Regions from separate parts of the Streptomyces sp. NPDC003248 genome, predicted to be linked through region 2. Evidence: riboswitches for the same ligand, from Rfam matches in the RefSeq annotation. Region 2 holds a riboswitch; the other holds the start of a gene.
The links. A riboswitch is a leader RNA that binds a small molecule or an ion and turns the genes downstream of it on or off. The one in region 2 is predicted to bind glycine.
Positions count from the first base shown of each region.

Region 1: another riboswitch for glycine. It lies ahead of gcvP (aminomethyl-transferring glycine dehydrogenase); the one in region 2 lies ahead of gcvT (glycine cleavage system aminomethyltransferase GcvT).

Region 1 is NZ_JBVHDT010000014.1:188,283-195,068, forward strand. Features, by position in the region: gene ACZ3KJ_RS28300 (TOBE domain-containing protein) at 1-332, shown strand, start outside; gene ACZ3KJ_RS28305 (TOBE domain-containing protein) at 527-946, shown strand; gene gcvP (aminomethyl-transferring glycine dehydrogenase) at 1,015-3,900, opposite strand; glycine riboswitch at 4,073-4,168, opposite strand; gene ACZ3KJ_RS28315 (PRC-barrel domain-containing protein) at 4,283-4,654, shown strand; gene ACZ3KJ_RS28320 (nucleotidyltransferase domain-containing protein) at 4,663-5,088, opposite strand; gene ACZ3KJ_RS28325 (DNA polymerase IV) at 5,106-6,599, opposite strand; gene ACZ3KJ_RS28330 (MerR family transcriptional regulator) at 6,679-6,786, opposite strand, start outside.
Region 2 is NZ_JBVHDT010000004.1:72,180-78,965, forward strand. Features, by position in the region: gene ACZ3KJ_RS12115 (ABC transporter permease) at 1-675, opposite strand, end outside; gene ACZ3KJ_RS12120 (enhanced serine sensitivity protein SseB C-terminal domain-containing protein) at 1,174-1,971, opposite strand; gene ACZ3KJ_RS12125 (enhanced serine sensitivity protein SseB) at 2,098-2,904, opposite strand; gene ACZ3KJ_RS12130 (AAA family ATPase) at 3,475-4,149, opposite strand; glycine riboswitch at 4,321-4,414, shown strand; glycine riboswitch at 4,415-4,539, shown strand; gene gcvT (glycine cleavage system aminomethyltransferase GcvT) at 4,609-5,736, shown strand; gene gcvH (glycine cleavage system protein GcvH) at 5,883-6,260, shown strand; gene glyA (serine hydroxymethyltransferase) at 6,275-6,786, shown strand, end outside.

The DNA of each region.
Region 1 (6,786 bases), on a different contig from region 2:
GCTGGGCGGACGCGGGCCGGGTGGCGACCCACCGCGACGAGACCGGACGACGCCTCATCGACGGCAAGGACCTCGCCGCGTTCTCCGTCGAGCTCGCGGGCTCCGGCAGCGGCGAGGAGGGCGCCTCCTACACCTCCGTGCGCAACGCGTTCCCCGGCATCGTCACGGCGATCAAGCTCGGCGACGTCGCCGCCCAGGTCGACATCCAGGCCGGCCCGCACCGGCTCGTCTCCCTGCTGACCCGGGAGGCCGTCGAGGAGCTGGGCCTGGAGGTGGGGATGGAGGCCACCGCGCGGGTGAAGTCGACGAACGTGCACATCGACCGGGTCTGATCGAGCGCTCTCCCCTCCCCCGAGCGCCCCGACGAAGGCCGGGCCGACGAAGGCCGGGCCTCCGCCGGAGGCCGACGCGGCGGTGGCCCACAGGACCGACGCGCAGGCGGCGGGCGACAAGGCGGCCACGGCCCGTGCGGCACGGACACACACATACCCGGCATGGAGGTGATGGGGCTCTACGGTGGGGTCCCATGACCTTGAGCATCCGCAACCAGCTCTCCGGCACCGTCAGCGACGTCACCCCGGGCGAGGTGATGGCCACCGTCAGGGTCCGGCTGACCGGCGGCCCCACGCTCACCGCGGCGATCACCCGGGAGGCGGTGACCGAGCTGGGTCTCGCCCCGGGCTCCACCGTGCTGGCGCTGGTGAAGTCGACGGAGGTGTCCCTCGCCACCGGCCACGTCGAGGGCCTGTCCATCCGCAACCGGCTCCCCGGCACGGTCGTGGGCCTCACCCTCGGCGCGGCCATGGCGTCCGTGAAGGTCTCCGTCGCGGCCGGCGAGCTCACCGCGGCGATCACCCGGGAGGCGGCCACCGACCTCGGCCTCTTCGTCGGCTCCGACGTCGTCGCACTGATCAAGTCGACCGAAGTGGCCCTGGCCACGGCCTAGGTGTGCCGTCCGGCACGGCCGAGGGCCCCGTCCGGCACGGACGGGGCCCTCGGCCGTCGGCTGCTCGCTCAGTCCTCGTACGCGTCCAGCGGCGGGCACGAGCAGACCAGGTTCCGGTCGCCGAAGGCCTGGTCGATGCGGCGCACCGGCGGCCAGTACTTGTCGGCGGCGGACACCCCGGCCGGGAAGACGGCCTCCTCGCGCGTGTAGGGGTGCTCCCACTCCCCGCCGAGCGCGGCCGCGGTGTGCGGGGCGTGGCGCAGCGGGTTGTCGTCGGCGGGCCACCGGCCCGAACCCACCTTGTCGATCTCCGCACGGATCGCGATCATCGCCTCGCAGAACCGGTCGAGCTCGGTCAGGTCCTCGGATTCGGTCGGCTCGATCATCAGCGTGCCGGCCACCGGGAACGACATCGTCGGCGCGTGGAACCCGTAGTCGATGAGCCGCTTGGCCACGTCGTCGACGCTCACCCCGGTCGCCTTGGTGAGCGGCCGCAGGTCGATGATGCACTCGTGCGCGACCAGCCCGCCGGGGCCGGTGTACAGCACCGGGTAGTGCGGCTCCAGCCGCTTGGCGATGTAGTTGGCGGACAGCACCGCCACCTGCGTGGCCCGCTTCAGCCCGTCCCCGCCCATGAGCCGCACGTACGCCCACGAGATCGGCAGGATGCCCGCGGAGCCCCAGGGCGCGGCCGAGATCGGCCCCACGCCCGTCTCCGGCCCGGCGGCGGGCTGGAGCGGGTGGTTCGGCAGGTACGGCGCCAGGTGCGCGCGCACCGCCACCGGCCCGACGCCGGGGCCGCCGCCGCCGTGCGGGATGCAGAACGTCTTGTGCAGGTTCAGGTGCGAGACGTCACCGCCGAAGTGCCCCGGCCTGGCGAGTCCGACGAGCGCGTTCAGGTTGGCGCCGTCGACGTACACCTGTCCGCCGGCCTCGTGCACCTGGGCGCAGATGTCGGCGACGTGCTCCTCGAACACGCCGTGCGTCGACGGATACGTGATCATCAGGACCGCGAGCTCGTCCCGGTGCTTGTCGATCTTCGCCCGCAGGTCCTCGACGTCGATCTCGCCGTCCCCGGCCGTGCCCACCACGACGACCTTCATGCCGGCCATCACGGCACTGGCGGCGTTGGTGCCGTGCGCGGACGACGGGATGAGGCACACGGTCCGCTGCTCGTCGCCGTTGGCCCGGTGGTACCCGCGTACGGCGAGCAGACCGGCCAGCTCGCCCTGCGACCCGGCGTTGGGCTGGAGGGACACCTTGTCGTACCCGGTGACCTCGGCGAGACGTTCCTCCAGCTCATGGATGAGCGTGAGGTAGCCCTCCGCCTGCTCGGCGGGCGCGAACGGGTGCAGCTGTCCGAACTCGGGCCAGGTGACCGGCTCCATCTCGGTGGTCGCGTTGAGCTTCATGGTGCATGAGCCCAGCGGGATCATGCCGCGGTCGAGCGCGTAGTCCCGGTCGGCGAGCCGGCGCAGGTAGCGCAGCATCGCGGTCTCGGAGCGGTGGCTGTGGAAGACGGGGTGGGTGAGGATCGCGTCGGTGCGCAGCAGCGCGGCCGGCACCGCGTCCTCGGTCGCCGCGTCGAGTTCCTCGATGTCCCCGTCGACCCCGAAGGCGGCCCAGACGGCACTCACCTGGGCCCGCCCGGTGGTCTCGTCGCAGGCGATCGACACCTGGTCGGCGTCGACGAGGCGCAGGTTGACGCCGTTCTCGCGCGCGGCGGCGACGACCTCGGCGGCCCGGCCGGGCACCCGCACGGTCAGCGTGTCGAAGAACGAGCCGTGCACGACCTCGACACCGCCGGCCCTCAGGCCGCCGGCGAGGACGGAGGCGTACCGGTGGGTGCGCCGCGCGATCGTCCTGAGCCCCTCGGGGCCGTGGTGGACGGCGTACATCCCGGCCATGACGGCGAGCAGCACCTGCGCGGTGCAGATGTTGCTGGTGGCCTTCTCCCGGCGGATGTGCTGCTCACGCGTCTGGAGCGCCAGCCGGTAGGCCTTGTTCCCGTCCGCGTCCACGGACACGCCGACGAGCCGGCCGGGCAGGCTGCGCGCGAACTTCTCGTGGACGGCCATGTAGCCGGCGTGCGGCCCGCCGAAGCCCATCGGCACACCGAACCGCTGCGTCGTGCCGACCGCGATGTCCGCGCCCAGCTCACCGGGAGACGTCAGCAGCGCCAGCGCGAGCAGGTCGGCGGCGACGGTGACGAGCGCGCCCAGCGCGTGGGCCTGCTCGACGACCGGCCTGATGTCGCGTACGGCGCCGGAGGCACCCGGGTACTGGAGGAGCACGCCGTTGATCTCGCGCTCGGCGACCTCGGCCGGGATCCCGTCGCCGAGGTCGGCGACGACCACCTCGACGCCGGTCGGCTCGGCCCGCGCCTCGATCACGGCGACGGTCTGCGGCAGCGCGTCCGCGTCGACCAGGAACAGGCCCTTCTTGTTCCTGCCCATGCGGCGGGAGAGCGCCATGGCCTCGGCGGCGGCGGTGCCCTCGTCGAGCAGCGAGGCACCGGACGTGGGCAGCCCGGTCAGGTCGGCGACCATGGTCTGGAAGTTCAGCAGCGCCTCGAGCCGCCCCTGGGAGATCTCCGGCTGGTACGGCGTGTAGGCCGTGTACCAGGCCGGGTTCTCCATGACGTTGCGCAGGATCACCGGCGGCGTGAACGTCCCGTAGTAGCCCAGGCCGATCATGGAGTCGAGGACCTGGTTGCGGTCGGCCAGCGAGCGCAGCTCGGCCAGCACCTCGGCCTCGGACCGCGCGTCCGGCAGGTCCAGCGCGTCGGCGTTCTTGATCACATCGGGGACGGCGGCGGCGGTGAGCTCGTCCAGCGAGCCGTACCCGACCTGCGCGAGCATCTTGGCCCGCGCCTCCTGGTCGGGCCCGATGTGGCGCTGCTCGAACGGGTTCGCCCGTTCGAGGTCGGAGAGCGGAATGCGATGGGCGGTCATTGCGGAGGCCTCCTGGTCTGACGCGACCTTCGAGGGGCACCACGGCACGGGTACCCGGACGGCCTCCCCCTCTGTCATCTCGACCTGAGAGCTTCACCGGCCGCCCGTGGACGCCCGGCTTTCACCGTCGGTGAGGGCGGAAACCATCGTCCGCCCTGCTTTCCAGAGTGACCTCGTCCGTGCGGTACGTGGGCCTGAGAGATTCCGGGGAGGATTTGCTCCTTCGGCGCCCCCGGTGTTCTCCGGAGGACTCTCCCGCACGGGGTCAGCAGCCGTAGTCAGACTATCAGCGAGGTCAACGGTGCCCCCTGTCGAGTGGCCGCCATCACCGATGTGCTCTTTTGTAGTGCTTACGGATGAGTTGCGACCAAGTGGAGGGCCCGTGCAGACCGACATCGATCCGCGCAACCTGATCGGCCGCAAGGCGTTCGACCGTCATGGCACCAAGATCGGCACGATCGACGAGGTCTACCTCGACGACGCCACCGGCGTGCCCGAGTGGGCGGCGATACGGACCGGCCTGTTCTCCCGGGACGCCTTCGTCCCCCTGGAGCCCAGCGAGCTGGTCGAGGGCACCCTGCGCGTCCCCTTCGACCGCTCGCTGATCAAGGACGCCCCGGACTTCGGCGTCGGCCGCCACCTCTCCCCGGAGCAGGAGCTCCAGCTCTACCACCACTACGGCCTCGACGTGGGCGCCCCTCCCCCGGCGGAGGACCACGACTTCGGCACCCTGGCCGGCCGGGACGACGTCTGACCCCGCGGTCAGCCGCAGGCCCGCAGCAGCCGCGCCAGCATCCCGGCGGGGTCGTGCAGGACGCGTGCGCCGCCCCGCACGACCCGCCGGGTCCCGGCGTCGACGGGGTCCGCGCACGCCCAGTCCGGCGCGCCGATGTTCACCTCGACCTCCAGCCCGGAGGCGGTGACCTGCCGCCACTCGGTGACAGGACCCCACGCCCCGACACGGACCACCTCCCCCAGGGCGAGCTCGCGGAGCCAGGCGTCGTCGTCGGCGTACCCGGCGGCCCGGGTCGTCAGGACCACGAGATCGACATCGGAGTCCTGCCGCGCCGCACCCCGGGCCCATGACCCGACCAGCAGCACCCCGACGACGTCATTCCGGCCGAGGGCCCACGCCGTGATCCGCTCCACCACCGTCCGGACCTCGGCACACCGCTCCGGCGCCACCACGGAAGAACTCTCCGCGGTCACCGGACGGCCCCCCGCCGCTCCCCCGGCACCTCGACCGCCGGCGCCTCGACCGCCGGCACGCTGCCCGTCGGCCCCGCCTCCCCGGCCGCGCCCGCCACGTCCGCCACCGCGCCTTCCGCGATTCCCACCGCGCCGTCCGCCGTCGGGGCCTCCTCCGGTCTTCGCCGCACCAGCGGCAGCGGATCCGCCGGCTCCAGGTCCGGGTCGTCGATCCGGAACGTGCGCACCCGCCCCACCTCCGACTGCGGTGTCTCGAACCGCACGGTGACCCGCCCCAGACCACTGCCCTGCACCCAGCCATGCCCCAGTACGGCATGCCGCACATCGTGCCCCGGACGCCACTGGTGCCCGTCCGGCGCCGCGTCCTCGCGCACCTGCTCGTCCGGCACCTCCTCCTCGACGCCCTCCGCTCTCGCCTCGGCGACCTGCGCGAACAGATCCTCCTGGGTGAAGTCGGCCAGGCCGCTGACACCCACCCCGAGCAGGCGCACCCCGCCCGTGGTGTCCACCGCGTCCAGCAGCCGGCCGGCCGCCTCCCGCACCACCGCGGGGTCGTCCGTGGGCCCCCGCAGGGTCTCGGACCGGGTGAGCGTGGAGAAGTCGTACCGCCGCACCTTCAGCACGATGGTCCGCCCCGACAGCCCGGCCCCCCGCAGCCTGCGCACACACCGGTCGGCCAGCCGCTGCACCTCCAGCTCCACCCGCACCCGGTCATGGATGTCCACGTCGTACGTGTCCTCGACCGACACCGACTTGGTCTCCCGCTCCGCCACCACGGGCCGGTCGTCCCGCGCCAGCGCCATCGCGTACAGGCCGTGCCCGTGGGCCTTGCCCAGCAGCCGCACGAGCTCGTCCTCACCGGCCTCGACGATCTCGTCGACCGTGGTGATCCCCGCCCGGCGCAGATGGTCACCGGTCGCCGGACCCACCCCCGGCAGGGTCCGCACCGGCATCGGCCCGAGCAGCGCCCGCTCCGTGCCCGGCTCGATCAGCACCAGGCCGTCGGGCTTGGCCTGCTCCGAGGCGATCTTCGCGAGCATCTTGGAGCCGGCCAGTCCCACCGATCCCGTGAGGCCGGTGACCGCACGGATGTCCGCCCGCAGCCGCACCCCGGCCAGCCGCGCCGACCCGCTGTCCCAGGCCGCCTCCCCGGCCTCCAGGTCCACGAACGCCTCATCCAGGCTCAGCGGCTCGACCAACGGGGACAGGGACCGCAGCAACCCCATCACCTGGTCGCTGATCGACCGGTAGAACGTGAAACGCGGGGTGAGATAGGCGGCGTTCGGCGCCAGCCGGCGGGCCTGGGCCATGGGCATCGCCGAGTGCACACCGAAGACCCTTGCCTCGTACGAGGCGGTCGCCACCACCCCGCGCGGCCCCAGCCCGCCCACGACGACGGCCTTCCCGCGCAGACTCGGCTTGGACGCCTGCTCCGCCTGGGCGAAGAAGGCATCCATGTCGAGATGCAGGATCGTGGGCGCGTTTCTCACATCTCCGATGCTGCACCACACCACTGACAACAGCACCGGACCGCACCCACAACGGCACCGGAGCACCGGACGTCGGCTCTCAGACCGCCCGGTTGCGCCGCCGCGCCAGCTCGTCCGCCGGGTTGTGCCCGACGAGCGTCTCCCCGGTGTCCACCCGCTCGCCGTGCAGCTGGGACAACGCGCTCTC
Region 2 (6,786 bases):
GAACTCCCGCTCGCGCAGCGCCAGCGTCTGGCCGCGCACGATGCGGCCCATGTACGGCCAGTTGAAGAAGCCGATGACGAAGATCAGCACGAGGATGTGCAGCGGAAGGCCCTCGAGCCCGAACGCGCCGCCCTGGAGCGTCGCCGAGATGGCGATGGCGAACAGCAGCAGCGGGAAGGCGAGGAAGGTGTCCATGAGACGGCTGATGACGGAGTCGACGCGTCCGCCGTAGTAGCCGGCGACGAGGCCGAGGACGGTGCCGATCACGTTGGACAGGATCGTCGCCCCGAAGGCGACGACGAGGGAGACCCAGGAGCCCTCGAGGATGCGGGCGAGGATGTCGCGTCCGAACTTGGGCTCCACACCGAGCGGGTGGTCCCAGCTCATACCACCGAAGTCCCCTTGGGGGAGGGTGGTGTTGGGGTCGATCAGGTCCTGGTGGAAGGCGTTGGGGTCGAGGCCCAGCAGCGCCTGGAGCGGGCGCGACAGGGCGGCCGTCAGGATCAGCAGCACGACGACGACGCCGCCGGCCACCGCCGCCTTGTCCCGCTTGAAGCGGGTCCAGGCGATCTGCCCGAGGGAGCGGCCCTCGATCTGCCGGGACGCGGCGCCCGCCAGCACGGCCTCGGGTTGGGCCTCGGCCTGCGATCCGGTGGTCTCGATCGGTGCCGTCACAAGTGCCCTGCCCCTTCTCGCCGGCGGTGACCGGCCTTCATACCGCCGCTGTCGGCGCTGTGATTCGCTTGCGTGCTGCGCGGCGGCCGCAGGTGGTACGGCCCAACTGCCCGGCCGATCCCCGGACGGGTGCGCCTTCACAGGATCGACACGGCCTCGCGTCTGAGAGGCGAGTCTTCAACGCGTTCGTGATCACGCGCCAGATCTGTCGACGAAAGGATGCCTAACCGTGATGCCGACATGGGGAATCCGTTATCCGAACGCGGCATGCCGCCTTCCGGAGAGGCAAGGACCCAACGTCAGTGCGACACACGCGAGTTGACGCACCACTCAGCGTGACGGAAGCCCGTCCCGCGGCGCCCGTCGCGACGGGGGCGGCGAACTGCGCGAAACGGGCGCTACGTCGGGTGATCCCGTGTCGCCGCGGCCCGGCGGGGGCACCACCGCGGCCGGTTCCGGGGCGGGCCCGACCCCTCGGCCGGACACGGGCGGTGACGGTCAGTAGGGGCGTGGGCCCGGGTAGCCGTATCCGGTGGCCGGGGCCTGGGCGGGGGCCGCCGGGGCGTGGGCCTCACGGTCGTAGAACGGGCGGGCGTGGGTGCGCATCCACATCACGACCGGGTCGTAGTCGTCGCTCATCGCGACCGTCGACACGGGCAGTCCCTCCGGCACGGCGCCGATCGACTGCTGCATCATCGCCCGCACCGCGTCCACCGCCGGCGGGGAGGTGTCGTACACGTCGAGGCCGAGGGCGAGGTAGGGCGCGCCCAGCGCGGGCTGCACCCAGGCGCGGCGCAGCGAGCGCAGGGCGGGGGTGCGGTGGGCGTTCTGGGCGAGGAGGGCGTAGAACTGCGGGATCTCGATGGCGGGTTCGGACAGCCGCAGGGGTCCGGCGGGCTGGCGCTCCAGGCCGGTGGCGATCCGCCGCAGATCGAGCCAGGGGATGCCGACGCCGCCGCCCGGGGCGTGCGGGTTCAGCCAGAGGCCGTAGTGGTCCGGGTAGAGCGTGCGCGCCACGTCCAGGCCGTCGACGACCTCGTACGACCTGTTCCAGCCGCTGGCGGAGAGCTCCTGGGCGGAGGTGACGCAGGGGGCGTAGCCGTGGCCCTCGACCTCCATGGTGCCGTACTGGGCGTCCGGGGAGCCGGCCTGTCCCTGCCACAGCAGCATCCAGACCTGGCCGGTGGTCGGTGTCGCGAGCGCGCGCAGGAGCGCCTCGTAGGCGTCGTAGCGCCCGGGCGTGACCTGGCGCAGCATGTGCTCGACCTGCCCGGCCGCGATGCCGCTGGCGCTCACCTGTACCGCCCCTTCTCTCGGTTGCCCCGCGTCGGAGACCAGCTTAGGCGGCTCCGCCGACAACGGGCGCCCACCGAGGGGTGGGTTGTCCGTCGCCGGCGGTCGCGGGGGCGTCCGGGCGGGCGGTCAGCCGGCCCTGGTGTAGAAGGGGCGGACCCGTTCCTTCATCCACCGGCCCACCGGGTCCTCCGTCACGTCGAGGAGGACGAGGTTGACCGGCCACTTCGGGGGGACGGCGCCCAGGGCCCGGCCGAGGGCCTCCAGGGGAAGCGCCCTCAGGTCGCCCTCCCACACGGAGAGTTCCACACCGACGAACATGACCGGGTCGGCCGTCTCGATGGCGGCGAGGCAGCGGCGGGCCGTGAGGACGACGCCGGTCGCCTCGAACTCGGCCGAGGCCGCGGTGAGGAAGTCGACGGGGTCGTCCTGCCAGTCGGGCTCGAAGAGGCGGACCCGGCCGCCGCTCGACGGGCCGTCCAGCGGGGTGCGCACGGTGCGGCACAGCTCGGCCACGGCCGGCGGGGGCAACGGCATGCCGACCACGCCGTCCGGGTTCAGCACGATGCCCACCTGCGGCGGCAGGCCGCGGGCGAACTCGACGGCCGGCGCGATCGTGTACGACATGTGCGAGCCGACGACCTGGCGGAACTGCTCCTCCGAGCTGAAGACGGGCACGAAGGCCTGGCCGTGGAGTTCCAGCGTGGGCAGGTCGAGGGGGCCGCTGTGCGGGCCGCCGCCGCTGGGCAGCGGGATCCACACGAAGCTGCGGCCGAGCACCTCCACGATCCGCCCGCCGGCCTCCGGCACGCCGAGGGAGGCCGAGAGCACCTCCTCCAGCTCGTTGCTGGGCCATCCGCCGTGCGACGGGGGGTGCGACTGTGCCGGGAAGTCCGCGAAGTGGTCCGCCGGGAAGTCCGCCGGGGGGAAATCCATCTGTCTACCGCCTGCTGGGAACCGCTGCTGGAGCTGAAAGGCTAGCGGGTACCGGCAACCGGCCCCACAGCCCACGGCACGCTCCCCGAAGGGCACCCCCGGCCACCGCCCCCGAACAGCACCGCCGGCCACTGCCCGCGGCACGGTACGGAAGGGACGCCCCCTCGGCGCGGTACGGAAGGACGCCCCCTCGGCCACAGCCCTTGGCGCGGTACGGAAGGGCGCGCCCCCTCAGCCACAGCCCGCGGCGCGGCACCCGGAGGCTTCCCTCGGCCACGGCCCGAGCCTGCGGCTCCCGACCGGCGGGGGCCGACCGAAGCGGGAGTGGGTCCCCGCGCCACCCGCGCGGGACCCGGGCGCCTGCGCGGGCGGCCGCCCCACCCGACCGCCCCGGCGAGGCCGGCCAAGACGGAAGAGCGAGTCCCCCCGCCACCCGCACGCCACCCGAGCACCCCTCCGACGCCCCGTGCCGACGGCCGCCCCGTGCGGCCGGGGCGCCGGGGCCGGGGGTGCGGTCTGCCGGGGTCCGCCGTCGGGGAAGGGAGGGCGGGGAGGGCGAGGACGAGCGGATCAGCCGGTGAAGGCGATGCGGCGGAGGGCGTCCGCCGCGGGGCGGTCGAGGAGGATCGCCGAGCCGCAGCCCTCGGGGAGGCGGCCCCGCTCGACGGAGCGCAGGAGGCGGGAGGCGGCCCGGCGGTGGCGCAGGAAGGCGTAGCGGGAGACGCCCCGGCCGCGCTCGCGCTGGCCCTCCAGGGCGGTGCCGGGGGTGACGTCGAGCATCAGCAGGTGCAGGGTGCCGCCACGTCGGCGAGCCTCGCGGGCCAGCCAGGCGCGCACCCAGGCCTGCGTGCCGCAGTCGTGCACCACGACGCCCCCGCCGGCGCGCACGGCGCGGCGCAGCCCGGCGTAGTGGGCGACGCGGACGAGCGGGCGGTAGAGCGCGTACGGCAGGAAGCGCGGCACGCGGGCGTCCCAGCGGTCGCGGGTGTCCTGGGAGTCGATGCGGACGCCGTTCACCGTGCGCCGCATCAGGGTGGACTTGCCGCTGCCCGGCAGGCCCGTGACGACGACCAGGTCGCGCGGGCCGAACAGCAGGCCGTGCGGGCTGTGGCCGGCGCGGTCGCGCAGGTCGCGGACGACGGACGCGCGGGCCGTACCGCACACCCCCCGGGCCGGGGTCGCGGGCTGCGCGGGCAGCGCGATCGCCGAGGTCGTCGCGTACGCCGTGGTCCTGTTCACCGTCATCGTCCTCCCCTGGGGTCAGACAAGTCTTCTCCCCTTCGAGCGTAAAGAGAAGGTAATGCTCGGTGTCTTCCTGTTTCGTACGCGTCCCGCCACAAGCCGGTTACAGATGCGGCCTGCCGTGACGCGGGCCGGGCGTGCAATGATGGCCGCGCCAACTGCATACCGGCCGTTTGAATCCGCGCGGGAGAGTCCCGGACCGTGTCCGGGCGCCGAAGGAGCAAGTCCCTCCCTTGAATCTCTCAGGCCCCGTTACCGCGCGGGCGAGGCACATCTGAAAAGCGGGCCGCTGCCACAGGGCCCCACCCAAGGTGCAAGTCAGGACCGCGTGATCGTCGCCGATCACCCGCGGTCATGGCGAACCTCTCAGGTTCCGATGACAGATGGGGAGGACTTTCCTCGCCCTCCCCCGCGCCCGGCTGTGCTCGCGCGGGGCCCCTCGCCCTGGGAGACGACCGTCCGATGAGCAGTACCGAACCCTCGCGGCAGCGCCGTACCGCGCTCGACGCCGTGCACCGCTCGCTCGGTGCCACGATGACCGACTTCGCCGGCTGGGACATGCCGCTGCGCTACGGCTCCGAGCGCGACGAGCACCACGCCGTCCGCACCCGCGCCGGCCTGTTCGACCTCTCGCACATGGGCGAGATCACCGTCACCGGTCCGCAGGCGGCCGCCCTGCTGAACTTCGCCCTGGTCGGCGACATCGCGTCCGTCGGCGTCGGCCGCGCCCGCTACACGATGATCTGCCGGGCCGACGGCGGCATCCTCGACGACCTGATCGTCTACCGGCTCGCCGACACCGAGTACATGGTCGTCGCGAACGCCTCGAACGCGCAGGTGGTGCTGGACGCGCTCCAGGAGCGCTCCGCCGGCTTCGACGCCGAGGTCCGCGACGACCGGGACGCCTACGCCCTGATCGCCGTCCAGGGCCCCCGGTCGCCGGGCATCCTGGCGTCCCTCACCGACGCCGACCTCGACGGCCTCAAGTACTACGCCGGACTGCCCGGCACCGTCGCCGGGGTCCCGGCGCTGATCGCCCGCACCGGCTACACCGGCGAGGACGGCTTCGAGCTGTTCGTGAAGCCGGAGCACGCGGTGGAGCTGTGGCAGGCCCTGACCAAGGCCGGCGAGGGCGCCGGACTGGTCCCCTGCGGCCTGTCCTGCCGGGACACGCTGCGCCTGGAGGCCGGCATGCCGCTGTACGGGCACGAGCTGTCGACCGCGCTGACCCCCTTCGACGCCGGCCTCGGCCGGGTGGTCAAGTTCGGCAAGGAGGGCGACTTCGTCGGGCGCGCGGCGCTCGCCGAGGCGGCCTCGCGCGCGGAGACGGACCCGCCGCGCGTCCTGGTCGGCCTGGTCGCCGAGGGCCGCCGGGTGCCGCGCGCCGGGTACGCGGTGGTCGCGGGCGGCGAGACCATCGGCGAGGTCACCTCCGGCGCCCCCTCCCCCACGCTGGGCAAGCCGATCGCGATGGCGTACGTCGACGCCGCGCACGCGGCACCGGGCACGCCGGGTGTCGGCGTGGACATCCGGGGCAGCCACGAACCGTACGAGGTCGTGGCGCTGCCGTTCTACCGGCGACAGAAGTAAAGACCCCCGGAAGCGAAGACCCGGGGGCAGAGATCGCCGCCGGGACGGCCGGTGCGCGTGACCCTGCGCACATTTCCGCTGCTCACGAACGTATTCAGCAGTCCCCCCTTCACCAGCACTCCCCCGCGTACAGGAGAATTCAGGCCATGAGCAACCCCCAGCAGCTGCGCTACAGCAAGGAGCACGAGTGGCTGTCGGCCGCCGAGGACGGCGTCTCGACGGTCGGCATCACGGAGCACGCGGCCAACGCGCTCGGCGACGTGGTCTTCGTGCAGCTCCCGGCGGTCGGCGACTCGGTGACCGCGGGCGAGTCCTGCGGCGAGCTGGAGTCGACCAAGTCGGTCAGTGAGCTGTACTCGCCCGTCGACGGCGAGATCGTCGAGGTCAACCAGGATGTCGTCGACGATCCGGCGCTGGTGAACTCCGCCCCCTTCGAGGGCGGATGGCTGTTCAAGGTACGCGTCTCGGGCGAGCAGGAAGAACTGCTCTCCGCCGACGAGTACACCGCCTACACCGCCGGCTGAGGAGTCGTAGACGCATGTCTGTCCTGAACACGCCCCTGCACGAGCTCGACCCGGAGATCGCCGCGGCGGTCGACGCCGAGCTGCGCCGCCAGCAGTCCACGCTGGAGATGATCGCCTCGGAGAACTTCGCTCCGCTCGCGGTCATGGAGGCGCAGGGCTCGGTCCTGACCAACAAGTACGCCGAGGGCTACCCCGGCCGCCGCTACTACGGCGGCTGCGAGCACGTCGACGTCGCCGAGCAGATCGCGATCGACCGGATCAAGGAGCTGTTCGGCGCCGAGTACGCCAACGTGCAGCCCCACTCGGGCGCCTCCGCCAACCAGGCCGCCCTGTTCGCGCTGGCCCAGCCGGGCGACACCATCCTCGGCCTGGACCTGGCGCACGGCGGTCACCTGACCCACGGGATGCGCCTGAACTTCTCCGGCAAGCAGTTCGACGTGGTCGCGTACCACGTGGACGAGGCCGGCCTGGTCGACATGGCCGAGGTCGAGCGGCTGGCCAAGGAGCACCGTCCGAAGGTGATCAT